DNA from 2 places in the Variovorax endophyticus genome. Region 2 is predicted to be linked to the other one. Evidence: riboswitches for the same ligand, from Rfam matches in the RefSeq annotation. Region 2 holds a riboswitch; the other holds the start of a gene.

Region 1 (6,621 bases), on a different contig from region 2:
GGCCGCAGGTGCTGCTCGTCGATGAAGGCCGGGCTGCCGTCCGGCAGGGTGCGATCGCACCGGCCGCCGCGGCACATCCGGCGCGTGACGTCGATGGCCTTGGCGCCGCTGGCCGCCGCGATGCGCAGCAGCTGGTCGTTGAGCGCGGCCTGCGACAGCGGCTGCGGCGTCGTGACCTCGCGCGACACCCGCAACGAACCGAGCCGGCTGCCCTCGAGCATGCGCGCCGGGTCGAACCCACTGCCGCCCGGGTTGTCGAGCAGCAGGTAGACCTTCTTGCCGCGTTGCACCAGCGCTGCCAGCAGGCCCTCGAGCGCGGCCAGCGCGCGCGCCTCCCCTTCCCTGCGCTCGATCGGATAGGCGGCCTCGCCCTCGCGCAGGTCGAAGCCCATCGGCAGGCCCAGGGTCTCGGTGAAGTAGCAGTTCCAGCAGGCGCCGACCAGCACCGTCTCGAACGGTCCCTCGAGCGCCATGCGCAGCCCTTCGTCGCGCCGCGCGCCGCACTCGATGCCCTGGCGCGCGAACACGCCGGGGATCGGCGGGCAGGCCAGGAACACCGTGAAGTACGAGCTCGCCATGCGCTCGGGCGCGCGCTGTGCCAGCGCCGCGGCGCGCGGCGCGTACTGCATCACGTGGCTGTCGCCGATCAGCAGCACCTTGTGCGCGCCCTCGCCGATGCGGTAGGTGACGAAGGGTCCGAGTTCGCCGGTGGTCGGTCCGTCGTGGTAGTCGCGGTCGGCCGCCGCATCGGCCATGCGCTGCAGCGCCGGCCCGTCCAGCCGCGCCGGCAGCCCGGCCTGCACCGCGCAACCCGCGAGCGCGACCAGCACCATGCCGGCGCCAAGCCAGCGCACGGTGGCGCCGCCCGCGCGAGCGCGCAGCCGGCGCTCGAGCCAGCCATGGGTCGCGGCGGCCAGCAGCAGGCTCGCGGCCAGCGCCGCCACGCGCACCGAGGCGGCCAGACCCGTGAGCTCGTGCGGCTCGCGCGGCAGCACGATGCGCAGGAAGCTCAGCACCGGCCAGTGCCAGAGGTACAGCGGATAGCTCAGCAGGCCGATCCACACCAGCACGCGGTTCGACAGCAGGCGCCGGTTCAGCACGCCGCCGCCGCCGGCCGCGATGCAGCAGGCCGCGCCCGCCACCGGCAGCAGCGCCCACCCACCCGGAAAGGCCTTGTCGGCGCGCACCGTTGCCAGGCCGATCGCGATCAGCGCCACGCCCGCCAGCGACAGCAGGTGGGCACGCCAGCCCGCGGGCGGCGCGTGGCCCGGCCGCAGCTGCAGGCAGGCCACGATGCCGCCGGCCGCGAGTTCCCAGGCGCGCGACAGCGGCGAATAGAACGAGGCCCCGCGATGCGAATGGATGCCCAGCACGTTGATCGCGAAGGAGGCGATCGCCACCAGCCACAGCACGCGCAGCAGCGGCCAGCGCCGGCGCCAGCTCAGCGCGATCAGCACCGGCCACAGGATGTAGAACTGCTCCTCGATGCCCAGTGACCACAGGTGCAGCAGCGGCTTGAGCTCGGCCGCGGCGTCGAAGTAGCCGGCCTCGCGCCAGAAGACCAGATTGGCCACGAAGAAGGCGCCGCCGCCCGCCTGCCGCCCGAGCGCCCTGAACTCGTCGTCGAGCAGCACCCACCAGCCGAAGGCCAGCACCGTGGCGAGCACCAGCAGCAGCGCCGGGAAGATGCGCCGCACGCGCCGCGCATAGAAGTCGCGATAACTGAAGCGGCCCTCGGCCTGCGCGCGCAGCAGGATCGAGGTGATCAGGAAGCCCGAGATCACGAAGAAGACATCGACGCCGATGAAGCCGCCGGGCACCGCGCGCGGAAAGGCGTGGAAAAACACCACCGCGAGCACCGCGACGGCGCGCAGGCCGTCGATGTCGGCGCGATAGGCTTCGGCCCGCGCGGCGGTGTTCGCCGCAATGGCCGGCGCGCGCATCGGCAGGTCGCGAAAGGTCGGGCTCGTGCTCATCGGGGTCGGCAACATCCGGTGCAGCCCGCGCCGTCCGGAGCGCGTTCCGGTCTTGTCGCGAGGGCTTGCCGGGTTGCCGAACGGAAGCGCGAAACCCGCAGCGCTCGCACGGGCGATGCTTAAGCCTTTGGTGTTCCGCGCTTCATGAAGATGTCACGCGCATCCGCGATGCTCGGGCTCCATCCCGGACCCGGCGGCACCGCATGTTTCCCACCAAGACCGACAAGGCGCGCGACGAACTCCAGGGCGGACAGCGCACCCTGAGCCAGCGCGAACGGGCCTTGCTGCTGATGGCCGACGGCCGCCGCTCGCTGACCGACTTCAGCCCGCTGTTCGCGAGCCGCGGCGATGCCGAGCAGGCCCTGATGACGCTGGTGGAGCGCGGCTACCTGCACGACCCGCGCACGGTGGCCGTGGTGGAGGCGGTGGAGGCCGCGGCGCCGGAACCGCAGCCCGCGCCGGCCGCCGAACCCATCCACGTCTCGACCGCCGCCGACGCCTTCGACGGCAAGCGCTCGCTGGCCACCACGCGCATGTTCCTGTTCGACATCTGCGAGCGCATGTTCGTGCGCCGCGATCCGCGCTTCGCGCTGCAGATGCGCGACGCGCTGCGCGAGGCGCGCGACCGCGAGGCCATGCTGACCATCGCCGCGCTGATGCTGACCGAGGTCGAGAAGACGGCCGGCGCCGAGCGCGCGGAGTCATTGCGCGAGCGCATCGAGCGGCTGCTGCCGCCGGCCGAAGTGATGCACTGAACCGGCGCCGCAATCCACTACACTCGCCCGGGTCAGGAGAGAGCCCCGCACGGGGCCGCCGAAGGCGCAGGGAACCCCCGAACGCTCAGGCAAAAGGACTGACACAGCGCCGGCCCTCGCGGGACGGCGTTTCCTTGCTGGAGAGAGGCCGGTGCCGCAGGCGCCAGGCCCACCGAAGGAGCAAACCCCGATCGTGGGGCGAATCTCTCAGGTAAAGCGGACAGCAGGGGTGGCCCCATGGCGCGAGCCATGGCATTCGATTGCTGCCCCCAGGAGTGCCCCGTGGCTGCTTCCGCCCCCGAATCCGAACTGCTCAAGACCCCGCTGCACGCATTGCACCTGGAACTCGGCGCCCGCATGGTGCCCTTCGCCGGCTACTCGATGCCGGTCCAGTACCCCGCCGGCCTGATGGCCGAGCACAAACATACGCGCGAGGCCGCGGGCCTGTTCGACATCTCCCACATGGGCCAGCTGCGCCTGTCCGGCCCCGACGCCGCGGCCGCCTTCGAGACCCTGATGCCGGTCGACGTGATCGACCTGCCCGCGGGCAAGCAGCGCTACGGCCTGCTGCTCGACGACCAGGGCGGCATCCTCGACGACCTGATGTTCTTCAACGAAGGCAACGGCTCGCTGTTCGTGATCGTCAACGGCGCCTGCAAGGTGGCCGACATCGCCCACATCCAGCAGAGGATCGGCCAGCGCTGCCAGGTGCAGCCGCTGCCCGAGCAGGCGCTGCTCGCGCTGCAGGGACCGCAGGCCGCGGCCACGCTGGCAAGGCTCTCGCCCGGCATCGAGCGCTTCGTGTTCATGACCGGCGGCGCGGTGCAGATCGGCGGCATAGCCGCCTTCGTCACGCGCAGCGGCTACACCGGCGAGGACGGCTTCGAGATCTCGGTCGCCGCGAAGGACGCCGAGGCGCTGGCGCGACTGCTGCTGGCCCAGCCCGAGGTCAAGCCCATCGGCCTGGGCGCGCGCAACTCGCTGCGGCTCGAGGCCGGCCTGTGCCTCTACGGCAGCGACATCGACACCAGTACCACGCCGGTCGAGGCCTCGCTCAACTGGGCGATCCAGAAGGTGCGCCGCACGGGCGGCGCGCGCGCGGGCGGCTTCCCCGGCGCCGAGAAGATCCTGGCCCAGCTCACCGCCGCCACCGGCGCGGCCGGCCATCTCGACCACGACACGCTCAAGCGCCGCCGCGTCGGCCTGGTCGCGCTCGAGCGCATCCCGGTGCGCGACGGCACGCCGCTGCAGTCCTTCGAGGGCCAGGACATCGGCCAGGTCACCAGCGGCCTGCTGGGCCCGACGGCCGACCGGCCGGTCGCCATGGGCTACGTGGCCACCGCCTTCGCCGAGCCCGGCACCCGGGTGCAGGCCATCGTGCGCGGCAAGCCGGTGCCGATGGAGGTCTCGACGCTGCCTTTCGTGCCGACCCGCTACTACCGCGGCTAACCTACGCCCCGGCATCGGCCACTTTTTATCCACGAGGAGTTTTTCGACATGAGCATCAAGTACACCAAGGACCACGAATGGGTGCAGGCCGAGGGCGGCAACGCCACGGTCGGCATCACCGTCCATGCGCAGGACGCGCTGGGCGACGTGGTCTTCGTCGACCTGCCCGAGGTCGGCAAGAGCTTCGCCCAGGGCGATGTCGCCGGCGTCGTCGAATCGGTGAAGGCCGCGGCCGACGTGTTCATGCCCGTCTCGGGCGAGATCACCGAAGTCAACGAGGCCCTGCGCGCCGATCCCTCGCTCGCCAACAGCGCGCCGCTGGCCGAAGGCTGGTTCTTCAAGGTCAAGCTGTCCGAACCGGCGCAGCTCGACGCGCTGATGGACGAAACCGCCTACGGCAAGTTCGCCGAGGAATCCTGACCCCCTGAAACCGGATGGCCGGACGCGAAGGCTCGCGTCCGGAAGTCCGCTCCCCCTTCTCTTCCCCCGCCCGCCATGCCCACCCCCGCCGCCCTGCCCACCCTGCAAGAACTCGAGAACGCCGAGGAATTCATCGCCCGCCACATCGGCATCGATGCCGACGACGAGGCGCGCATGCTGCCCGTGATCGGGTCGGCCACGCGCGCCGAACTCATCGACGGCATCGTGCCCGCGGCGATCCGGCGCAGCAAGCCGATGCGGCTGCCGGCACCGGCCACCGAGGCCGATGCGCTGGCCGAGCTCAAGGCGATCGCGGCGAAGAACAAGGTGTTCCGCAACTTCATCGGCCAGGGCTACTACGGCACCCACACGCCGGGCGTGATCCTGCGCAACATCCTCGAGAACCCGGCCTGGTACACGGCCTACACGCCCTACCAGGCCGAGATCTCGCAGGGCCGCATGGAGGCGCTGGTCAACTTCCAGACCATGGTGTGCGACCTCACGGGCATGGCGATCGCCAATGCCTCGATGCTCGACGAGGCCACCGCGGCCGCCGAGGCGATGACGCTGGCCAAGCGCAGCGTGAAGAGCAAGAGCAACGTGTTCCTGGTCTCGGGCGACTGCCATCCGCAGACCATCGAGGTGGTGAAGACCCGCGCCGCGCCGCTGGGCATCGAGGTCAAGGTCAGCACCGCTTCCGAAACCCTGCCGCACCTGATGGCCAGCGGCGAATTCTTCGGCGTGCTGGCGCAATACCCGGCCACCACCGGTCACGTGCACGACCTGCGCCCGCTCGCGGGCCACGCGCATCAGTACGGCGCGGCCTTCTGCGTCGCGGCCGACCTGCTGGCGCTGACCCTGCTCGCGCCGCCCGGCGAATGGGATGCCGACATCGTCTGCGGCACCACCCAGCGCTTCGGCATGCCGCTGTGCAACGGCGGCCCGCACGCGGCCTACCTGGCCTGCCGCGACGACTTCAAGCGCTCGCTGCCGGGCCGCCTGGTCGGCGTGAGCGTCGACACCCATGGCCGCCCTGCCTACCGCCTCGCGCTGCAGACGCGCGAGCAGCACATCCGGCGCGAGAAGGCGACCTCGAACATCTGCACCGCGCAGGTGCTGCCCGCCGTGGTCGCGAGCATGTACGCGGTCTACCACGGGCCCGACGGCCTCACGCGCATCGCGCAACGCGTGGCCGCGCTCACCGCGATCCTCGCGCGCGGCCTGGCCCAGATGGGCCGCGAGCCGGTCAACGAGACCGCCTTCGATTCGCTGACCATCCGCACAGGCGACGACACCGCGAAGATCCTCGAGCGCGCGCAGGCCGCCAACGTGAACCTGCGCCAGCGGCTGCAGCAGCACCTGGGCATCTCGCTCGACGAGACCAGCACGCGCGCCGACGTCGAGACCCTGTGGGCGCTGTTCGTGCCCGCCGGCACGCCGATGCCGCGCTTCGAGGAGCTGGCCGCCAACACCGCGCCGCGCATTCCGCAGGAACTGCGCCGCGCGAGCGCCTTCCTATCGCACCCGGTGTTCAACACCCACAAGAGCGAGACCGCGATGCTGCGCTACATCCGCAGCCTGTCGGACAAGGACCTCGCGCTCGACCGCAGCATGATCCCGCTGGGCAGCTGCACCATGAAGCTCAACGCGACCAGCGAGATGATCCCGATCACCTGGCCCGAGTTCGCGAACATCCATCCCTTCGCGCCGGCCGAGCAGCTGCAGGGCTATGCCCAGCTCGACGCCCAGCTGCGCGCCTGGCTCTGCGAAGCCACCGGCTACGCGGGCATCAGCCTGCAGCCCAATGCCGGCTCGCAGGGCGAGTACGCGGGCCTGCTGGCGATTCGCGCCTTCCACGAGGCCAAGGGCGAGGGCCACCGCAACATCTGCCTGATTCCCTCGTCGGCGCACGGCACCAATCCCGCGAGCGCGCAGATGGTGGGCCTGCAGGTGGTGGTCACGGCCTGCGACGCGCAGGGCAACGTCGACCTCGACGACCTGAAGCGCGCCTGCGAGAAGCA
Region 2 (6,621 bases):
CGCATCAACTTCGCCAGCTCGCAGGACGCGAGCTTCTGGAAGGTCTTCGCCAGGACGCGCGACGAGCTTTGAGCCGGGCGGGGCGGGCCCTGCCTTGGAGTAAGCTGGCAGCACAACACCCGCCAGACCGGAGACCTGCCGCATGAACAAAGCCAGCCAACCCTTCGATTTCAGCCAGTTCGTACCCGGCTTCGACTTCCTCAAGAACCTCGCGGCCGGCGCGAGCGGCGCCGGTTCCGTGCCCGGCATCCCGAGCATGGCGAGCTGGGTGGCGCCCACCATGAGCGTCGAGGAGGTCGACAAGCGCATCCAGGAACTCAAGACGGTGCAGTACTGGCTCGAGCAGAACGGCCATGCGCTCAAGGCCACGATTCAGGCGCTGGAGGTGCAGAAGATGACGCTGTCCACCCTGCGCGGCATGAACGTGCGCATGGAGGACCTCGCGGGCGCGTTCACGCGGCAGGCGAATGCGGCGGCCGCGGCGGTCAGCCCGGCGCCGGCAGCCGCGGCGCCCGAACCCGAGGTCGAGCTCGAGGACGAAGAGGAACTCGACGCGGAGGAAGAAGAGGAGGAAGAGGCACCGCTGCCGCGCCGCAAGGCCAGGCCGGCCGCCAAGGCCTCGGCCAAGTCCGCCGCGGGCGATGCCGCCGGCGGCGCGGTCGACCCGCTCAAGTGGTGGGGCTCGCTGACCGAACAGTTCCAGCAGATCGCGAGCACCGCGCTGCAGGACGCGGCCCAGCTCAAGATGCCGGCCGTGACCCAGCCGCTGGCCGACGCCGTCGGCAAGGCCATGGGAACCGCGAGCGCCTCGCGCAAGTCCACCCCCCGCAAGGCCTCGACGGCCGCCAAGCGACCGGCGGCGAAGAAGCCGGCCGCGGCGCCCGCGGCCCGCAAGCGAACGGGCGGCCGACGCTGAGCCGCCTTGTCCTGAACATCGAACGAAGCAGGTTGGCACGATGAAGTTGTTTCCCTCCGGTCACGCCACCCATCCGCAATGGCGCATGGCGGCCGGCCTCGTGCTGGCCCAGCTGCGTGCGCAGATGGCGCTGCCCGACTACGCCTCGGCACCCACCCTCGGGCTGCTCTACATCACCGACCACTATGCGGTCGACGCGCAGGAGATCCTCGACCACCTGAGCGCCGAGCTGCCCGAGGTGACCGACTGGGCCGGCACCGTCGGCGTCGGCGTGTCGGCCAACAATGCCGAGTACTTCGACGAGCCCGGCCTGAGCCTGATGCTCTGCGCGCTGCCGAGCGACCAGTACCGCGTGTTCTCGGGCGTGGCGCCGCTGGCCAGCTCCGAGATGAGCGGCTTCGAGGCCCACACGGCGCTGGTGCATGCCGATCCCGCCACCCCCGACCTGACCGAGCTCATCGGCGAGATGGCCGGGCGCACCGACACCGGCTACCTGTTCGGCGGCCTTTCGTCGGGCCGCGGCGGCGCGTTGCAGTTCGCGGTCGGCGGCAACGGCAACATCCGCGGCCAGGGCGCGGCCGGCGGCGTGTTCTCGGGCGGCCTGTCGGGCGTGGTGTTCGGCGAGGGCGTGCGGCTGGTGTCGCGCGTCACGCAGGGCTGCCAGCCGCTGCGCTCGGGCAGCGCGCGCGAGCGCGAGATCACCGAGGCCGACGGCAACCTGGTGCTGCAGCTCGACGGCGAGCCCGCGCTCGACGTGCTGCTGGCCGACCTGCAGGTCTCGCTCGAGCGGCCGCAGGAAGCCATCGAGGCCGTGCGCGCCACCCTGGTGGGCCTGGTCGATGCCGGCAGCGACGGCATCCGCCGCACCGGCGACCTCGGCGCCGACGTGCTGGTGCGCCACATCATCGGCCTCGACCCCACGCGCCGCGGCATCGCGATCGCCGACGTGGCCGAGGCCGGCATGCGCCTGAGCTTCTGCCGCCGCAACGCCCAGGCCGCGCGCGCCGACCTGATGCGCATCTGCGCCGAGATCCGCGAGGAGCTCGAGCCCGAGGAACAGACCCTGGCCACCGCGCGCGCCGTCGCCGCCGGCGAGGCCGAGGCGGCACCGCATCCCGCGCGGCGCATCGCCGGCGCCGTCTACGTGAGCTGCTCGGGCCGCGGCGGCCCGCACTTCGGCGCGCCCGGCGCCGAGCTGCAGATCGTGCGCCACGCGCTGGGCGACGTGCCGCTGGTCGGCTTCTTCGCCGCGGGCGAGATCGCGCGGCACCACGTGTATGGCTACACGGGTGTGCTGACGGTGTTCACGGCGGACGACTGAGCGTCCGCCTTCTTTCGGAAGCTCAGCCCAGCGCGGGCCGCGCCACGCCCGCCACGGGCCGGGGCAGCCCCGTGAACGCGAAATCCACCTCCGGCGCCAGGCCGCTCACGATGCGCGCGATCGACTTGCCCGAGCCGCAGGCGTGGGTCCAGCCGAGCGTGCCGTGGCCGGTGTTGAGGTAGAGGTTCGCGAGTTTCGTGCGGCCGATCAGCGGCACGTTGCTCGGCGTGGCCGGGCGCAGGCCGGTCCAGAACTGGGCCTGGGCGGTGTCGCCGGCGCCGGGGAACAGCTGCTCGACGCGGCGCACGATGGCTTCGCAGCGCACGCGGTTGAGGTCGCGGTCGTAGCCGTTGAGCTCGGCCGTGCCGGCGATGCGCATGCGGTCGCCCGACTCCGAGGTGTAGCGCGAGAACACCAGCTTGTATTCGTCGTCGGTCAGCGAGACCTGGTAGGCCTTGCTCGCGTCCTTCACCGGCATCGTGACCGAATAGCCCTTGGCCGGATAGATCGGCAGCCGGATGCCCAGCGGTGCCGCCAGCAGCGGGCTCAGCGAACCCATGGCCATCACGAAGGCATCGCCGCGGATGCGCTGGAAGCGGCCCTCGGCGTCGGTGACCTCGACGTGGTCGATCGCGCCGCCCACCTCGCGCAGCGCGGTGATGGTGTGGCTCATCAGGAACTTCACGCCCGCCTCGGCCGCGAGCCGCGCGAGTTCGCGCGCGAAGCGGTTGGCGTCGCCCGATTCGTCCTCGGCCGTGTAGGTGGCGCCGGCGAGCTGCGGCCGGATATGGGCCAGCGCGGGCTCGAGCTTCACGGCCTCGTCGGCCGAGATCACCTGGCGCTCGCAGCCCAGCGCGCGCATCTGCTCGGCGGGCGCGAGGGCGCCGTCGAACTCTTTTTGCGTCGTGTAGAAGTGCAGGATGCCCTGCGTGCGCTCGTCGTAGCGGATGCCGGTGTCGCGGCGCAGCTGCTGCAGCGTGTCGCGGCTGTAGGTGCCCAGGCGCACGATCTGCTCGATGTTGTGGCGCGTGCGCGCGGGCGTGCACTCGCGCAGGAACTGCAGGCCCCAGAGCCACTGGCGCATGTCGGCGCGGATGCGGAACAGCAGCGGGGCGTCTTCCTTGCCCAGCCACTGCAGCACCTTGAGCGGCGCGCTGGGATTGGCCCAGGGCTCGGCATGGCTCACCGAGATCTGGCCGCCGTTGGCGAAGCTGGTCTCGGCGGCCGGGGTGGCCTGCCGGTCGATCACGGTCACGTCGTGGCCGAGTTGCTGGAGGTAGTAGGCCGAGGTCACGCCGAGCAGGCCGGCGCCCAATACGATCACGCGCATTTCAAGTACCTTTCGAGGTCGAAGCGCTTGAACGGCGTGAAGGTTGTGCTGCTGAATAGATAGCGCGCAACCGGACGGCCGTCCAATTGCCGCTCCCCCTGTCCTCGGTACCTGAGAGTTTCATCCGCTGCACCTTGCAGCGGACTTGCTCCTTCGGCGCAGCACGGCCGCGATGGGCGATGTGCTGGCTCTCCAGACGGCGTTTCAGTGGTTGCAGTACAGGTCCCGCGCGAAGCGTGGAGCCGACCTGAGCGTTTATGGGAGTTTGCGCCTTCGGTGGGGCTGCCTGCGCGATGCATGCGGCCCGCTCTCCTGCAATGGGTGGCGATTGTAGGCGGGCCTTGCGCACCGGCCAACCCCGGGATTCGGCCTTGCGCACGGGTGGGATAATCCACGCCCGGCCGCGCCCGCGCGGCTTCGGGCTTTCGACCACGCGACTCAGCAATCACACAGCACAGGGGACTCCATGATCCTGGTTACCGGCGGCGCCGGCTTCATCGGCGCCAATTTCGTCCTCGACTGGATCGCGCAAGGCGACGAACCGGTCGTGAACCTCGACAAGCTCACCTACGCCGGCAATCTCGAGACCCTGGCTTCGCTCAAGGGCAATCCGCGCCATGTCTTCGTGCAGGGCGACATCGGCGACAGCGCGCTGCTCGACCGCCTGCTGGCCGAGCACAAGCCGCGCGCGGTGGTCAATTTCGCGGCCGAGTCGCACGTGGACCGCTCGATCCACGGCCCCGAGGACTTCGTGCAGACCAACGTGCTCGGTACCTTCCGACTGCTCGAGTCGGTGCGTGGTTACTGGAACGCGCTGCCGGCCGACCAGAAGGCGGCCTTCCGCTTCCTGCACGTGTCGACCGACGAGGTCTACGGCTCGCTCTCGAAGACCGACCCGGCCTTCACCGAGGAGAACAAGTACGAGCCCAACAGCCCGTACTCGGCCAGCAAGGCCGCCAGCGACCACCTCGTGCGCGCCTGGCACCACACCTACGGCCTGCCGGTGCTCACCACCAACTGCTCGAACAACTACGGCCCCTTCCATTTCCCCGAGAAGCTGATCCCGCTGATGATCGTCAACGCGCTGGCCGGCAAGCCGCTGCCCGTGTATGGCGACGGCATGCAGGTGCGCGACTGGCTCTACGTCAAGGACCACTGCAGCGCGATCCGTCGCGTGCTCGAGGCCGGCCGGCTCGGCGAGACCTACAACGTGGGCGGCTGGAACGAGAAGCCGAACATCGAGATCGTGAAGACCGTGTGTGCGCTGCTCGACGAGTTGCGTCCGCGTGCCGACGGCAAGGGCTACGCCGAACAGATCAGCTACGTCACCGACCGCCCTGGCCATGACCGGCGCTACGCCATCGACGCGCGCAAGCTAGAGCGCGAGCTCGGCTGGAAGCCGGCCGAGACCTTCGACACCGGCATCCGCAAGACGGTCGAGTGGTACCTCGCCAACGGCGACTGGGTGCGCAACGTGCAAAGCGGCGCCTACCGCGCCTGGGTCGAGAAGCAGTACGACGCGAAGGCTTCCGCATGAAGCTGCTGCTGCTGGGCAAGGGCGGACAGGTCGGCTGGGAACTGCAGCGCAGCCTCGCACCGCTGGGCGAGCTGGTCGCGCTCGATTTCGACAGCACCGACTTCCACGCCGACTTCAGCCGGCCCGAGCAACTGGCCGACACCGTGCGGCAGGTGCGCCCCGACGTGGTCGTCAATGCCGCCGCCCACACCGCCGTCGACAAGGCCGAGAGCGAGCCCGAGTTCGCGCGCAAGCTCAACGCCACCTCGCCCGGCGTGGTGGCGCAGGCCGCGCAGGAGCTCGGCGCGCTGATGGTCCACTACTCGACCGACTATGTCTTCGACGGCAGCGGCACCGCGCCCTGGAAGGAAACCGACGCGACCGGCCCGCTGAGCGTCTACGGCCGCACCAAGCTCGAGGGCGAGCAACTGGTGGCGCGGCACTGCGCGAAGCACCTGATCTTTCGCACCAGCTGGGTCTATGCGGCGCGCGGCGGCAACTTCGCCAAGACCATGCTGCGGCTGGCCAGGGAACGCGACAAGCTGACCGTCATCGACGACCAGTTCGGCGCGCCCACCGGTGCCGAGCTGCTGGCCGACATCACGGCCCATGCCATTCGCGCCACCTTGCAGGACCCGTCCAAGGCCGGGCTCTATCACGCGATCGCGGGCGGCGAGACCACCTGGTACGGTTATGCGCGCTACGTGCTCGAACTCGCGCAGCAGGCCGGTGTCGAGCTCAAGGCCGGGCCGCAGCAGGTCGAGGCCGTGCCGACCAGCGCCTTTCCCACGCCGGCCACCCGGCCGCACAACTCGCGCCTCGACACCTCGAAGCTGCAGGCCGCCTTCGGGCTGGTGCTGCCGCCGTGGCAGAACGGCGTCGCGCGCATGCTGCGCGAGATCCTCTGAGCGCGCATCGCGCGCCGGACCCGAACCCCTGAAGAGAAGACACCAACGATGACCATCCAGACGACGCAGCGCAAGGGCATCATCCTGGCCGGCGGCTCGGGCACGCGGTTGCATCCGGCCACGCTCGCGATCAGCAAGCAGCTGCTGCCGGTGTACGACAAGCCCATGATCTATTACCCGCTGAGCACGCTGATGCTCGGCGGCATGCGCGACATCCTCGTCATCAGCACGCCGCAGGACACGCCGCGCTTCCAGCAACTGCTGGGCGACGGCAGCCAGTGGGGCCTGAACCTGCAGTACGCCGTGCAGCCCAGTCCCGACGGGCTGGCGCAGGCCTTCATCATCGGCGACAGGTTCGTCGGCAATTCGCCGAGCGCGCTGGTGCTCGGCGACAACATCTACTACGGCCACGACTTCGTGCACCTGCTGTCCGACGCCGATGCGCAGGCCAAGGGCGCGACCGTCTTCGCCTACCACGTGCACGACCCCGAGCGCTACGGCGTGGTGGCCTTCGACGCGCAGGGCAAGGCCAGCAGCATCGAGGAGAAGCCGCTCGAACCCAAGAGCAGCTACGCCGTGACGGGCCTCTACTTCTACGACAACCAGGTCGTCGACATCGCCAAGGCCGTC

Evidence for each region. A riboswitch is a leader RNA that binds a small molecule or an ion and turns the genes downstream of it on or off. The one in region 2 is predicted to bind glycine.
Region 1: another riboswitch for glycine. It lies ahead of gcvT (glycine cleavage system aminomethyltransferase GcvT); the one in region 2 lies ahead of KV106_RS30930 (D-amino acid dehydrogenase).

What each region holds. Positions count from the first base shown of each region.
Region 1 is NZ_JAHUTH010000003.1:50,948-57,568, reverse strand. It holds gene KV106_RS04960 (acyltransferase family protein) at 1-1,976, opposite strand, end outside; gene KV106_RS04955 (hypothetical protein) at 2,180-2,731, shown strand; glycine riboswitch at 2,755-2,838, shown strand; glycine riboswitch at 2,859-2,965, shown strand; gene gcvT (glycine cleavage system aminomethyltransferase GcvT) at 2,981-4,180, shown strand; gene gcvH (glycine cleavage system protein GcvH) at 4,229-4,600, shown strand; gene gcvP (aminomethyl-transferring glycine dehydrogenase) at 4,676-6,621, shown strand, end outside.
Region 2 is NZ_JAHUTH010000030.1:11,720-18,340, forward strand. It holds gene KV106_RS30915 (aminotransferase-like domain-containing protein) at 1-72, shown strand, start outside; gene KV106_RS30920 (PhaM family polyhydroxyalkanoate granule multifunctional regulatory protein) at 143-916, shown strand; gene KV106_RS30925 (FIST signal transduction protein) at 957-2,237, shown strand; gene KV106_RS30930 (D-amino acid dehydrogenase) at 2,260-3,567, opposite strand; glycine riboswitch at 3,656-3,773, opposite strand; gene rfbB (dTDP-glucose 4,6-dehydratase) at 4,034-5,104, shown strand; gene rfbD (dTDP-4-dehydrorhamnose reductase) at 5,101-5,991, shown strand; gene rfbA (glucose-1-phosphate thymidylyltransferase RfbA) at 6,040-6,621, shown strand, end outside.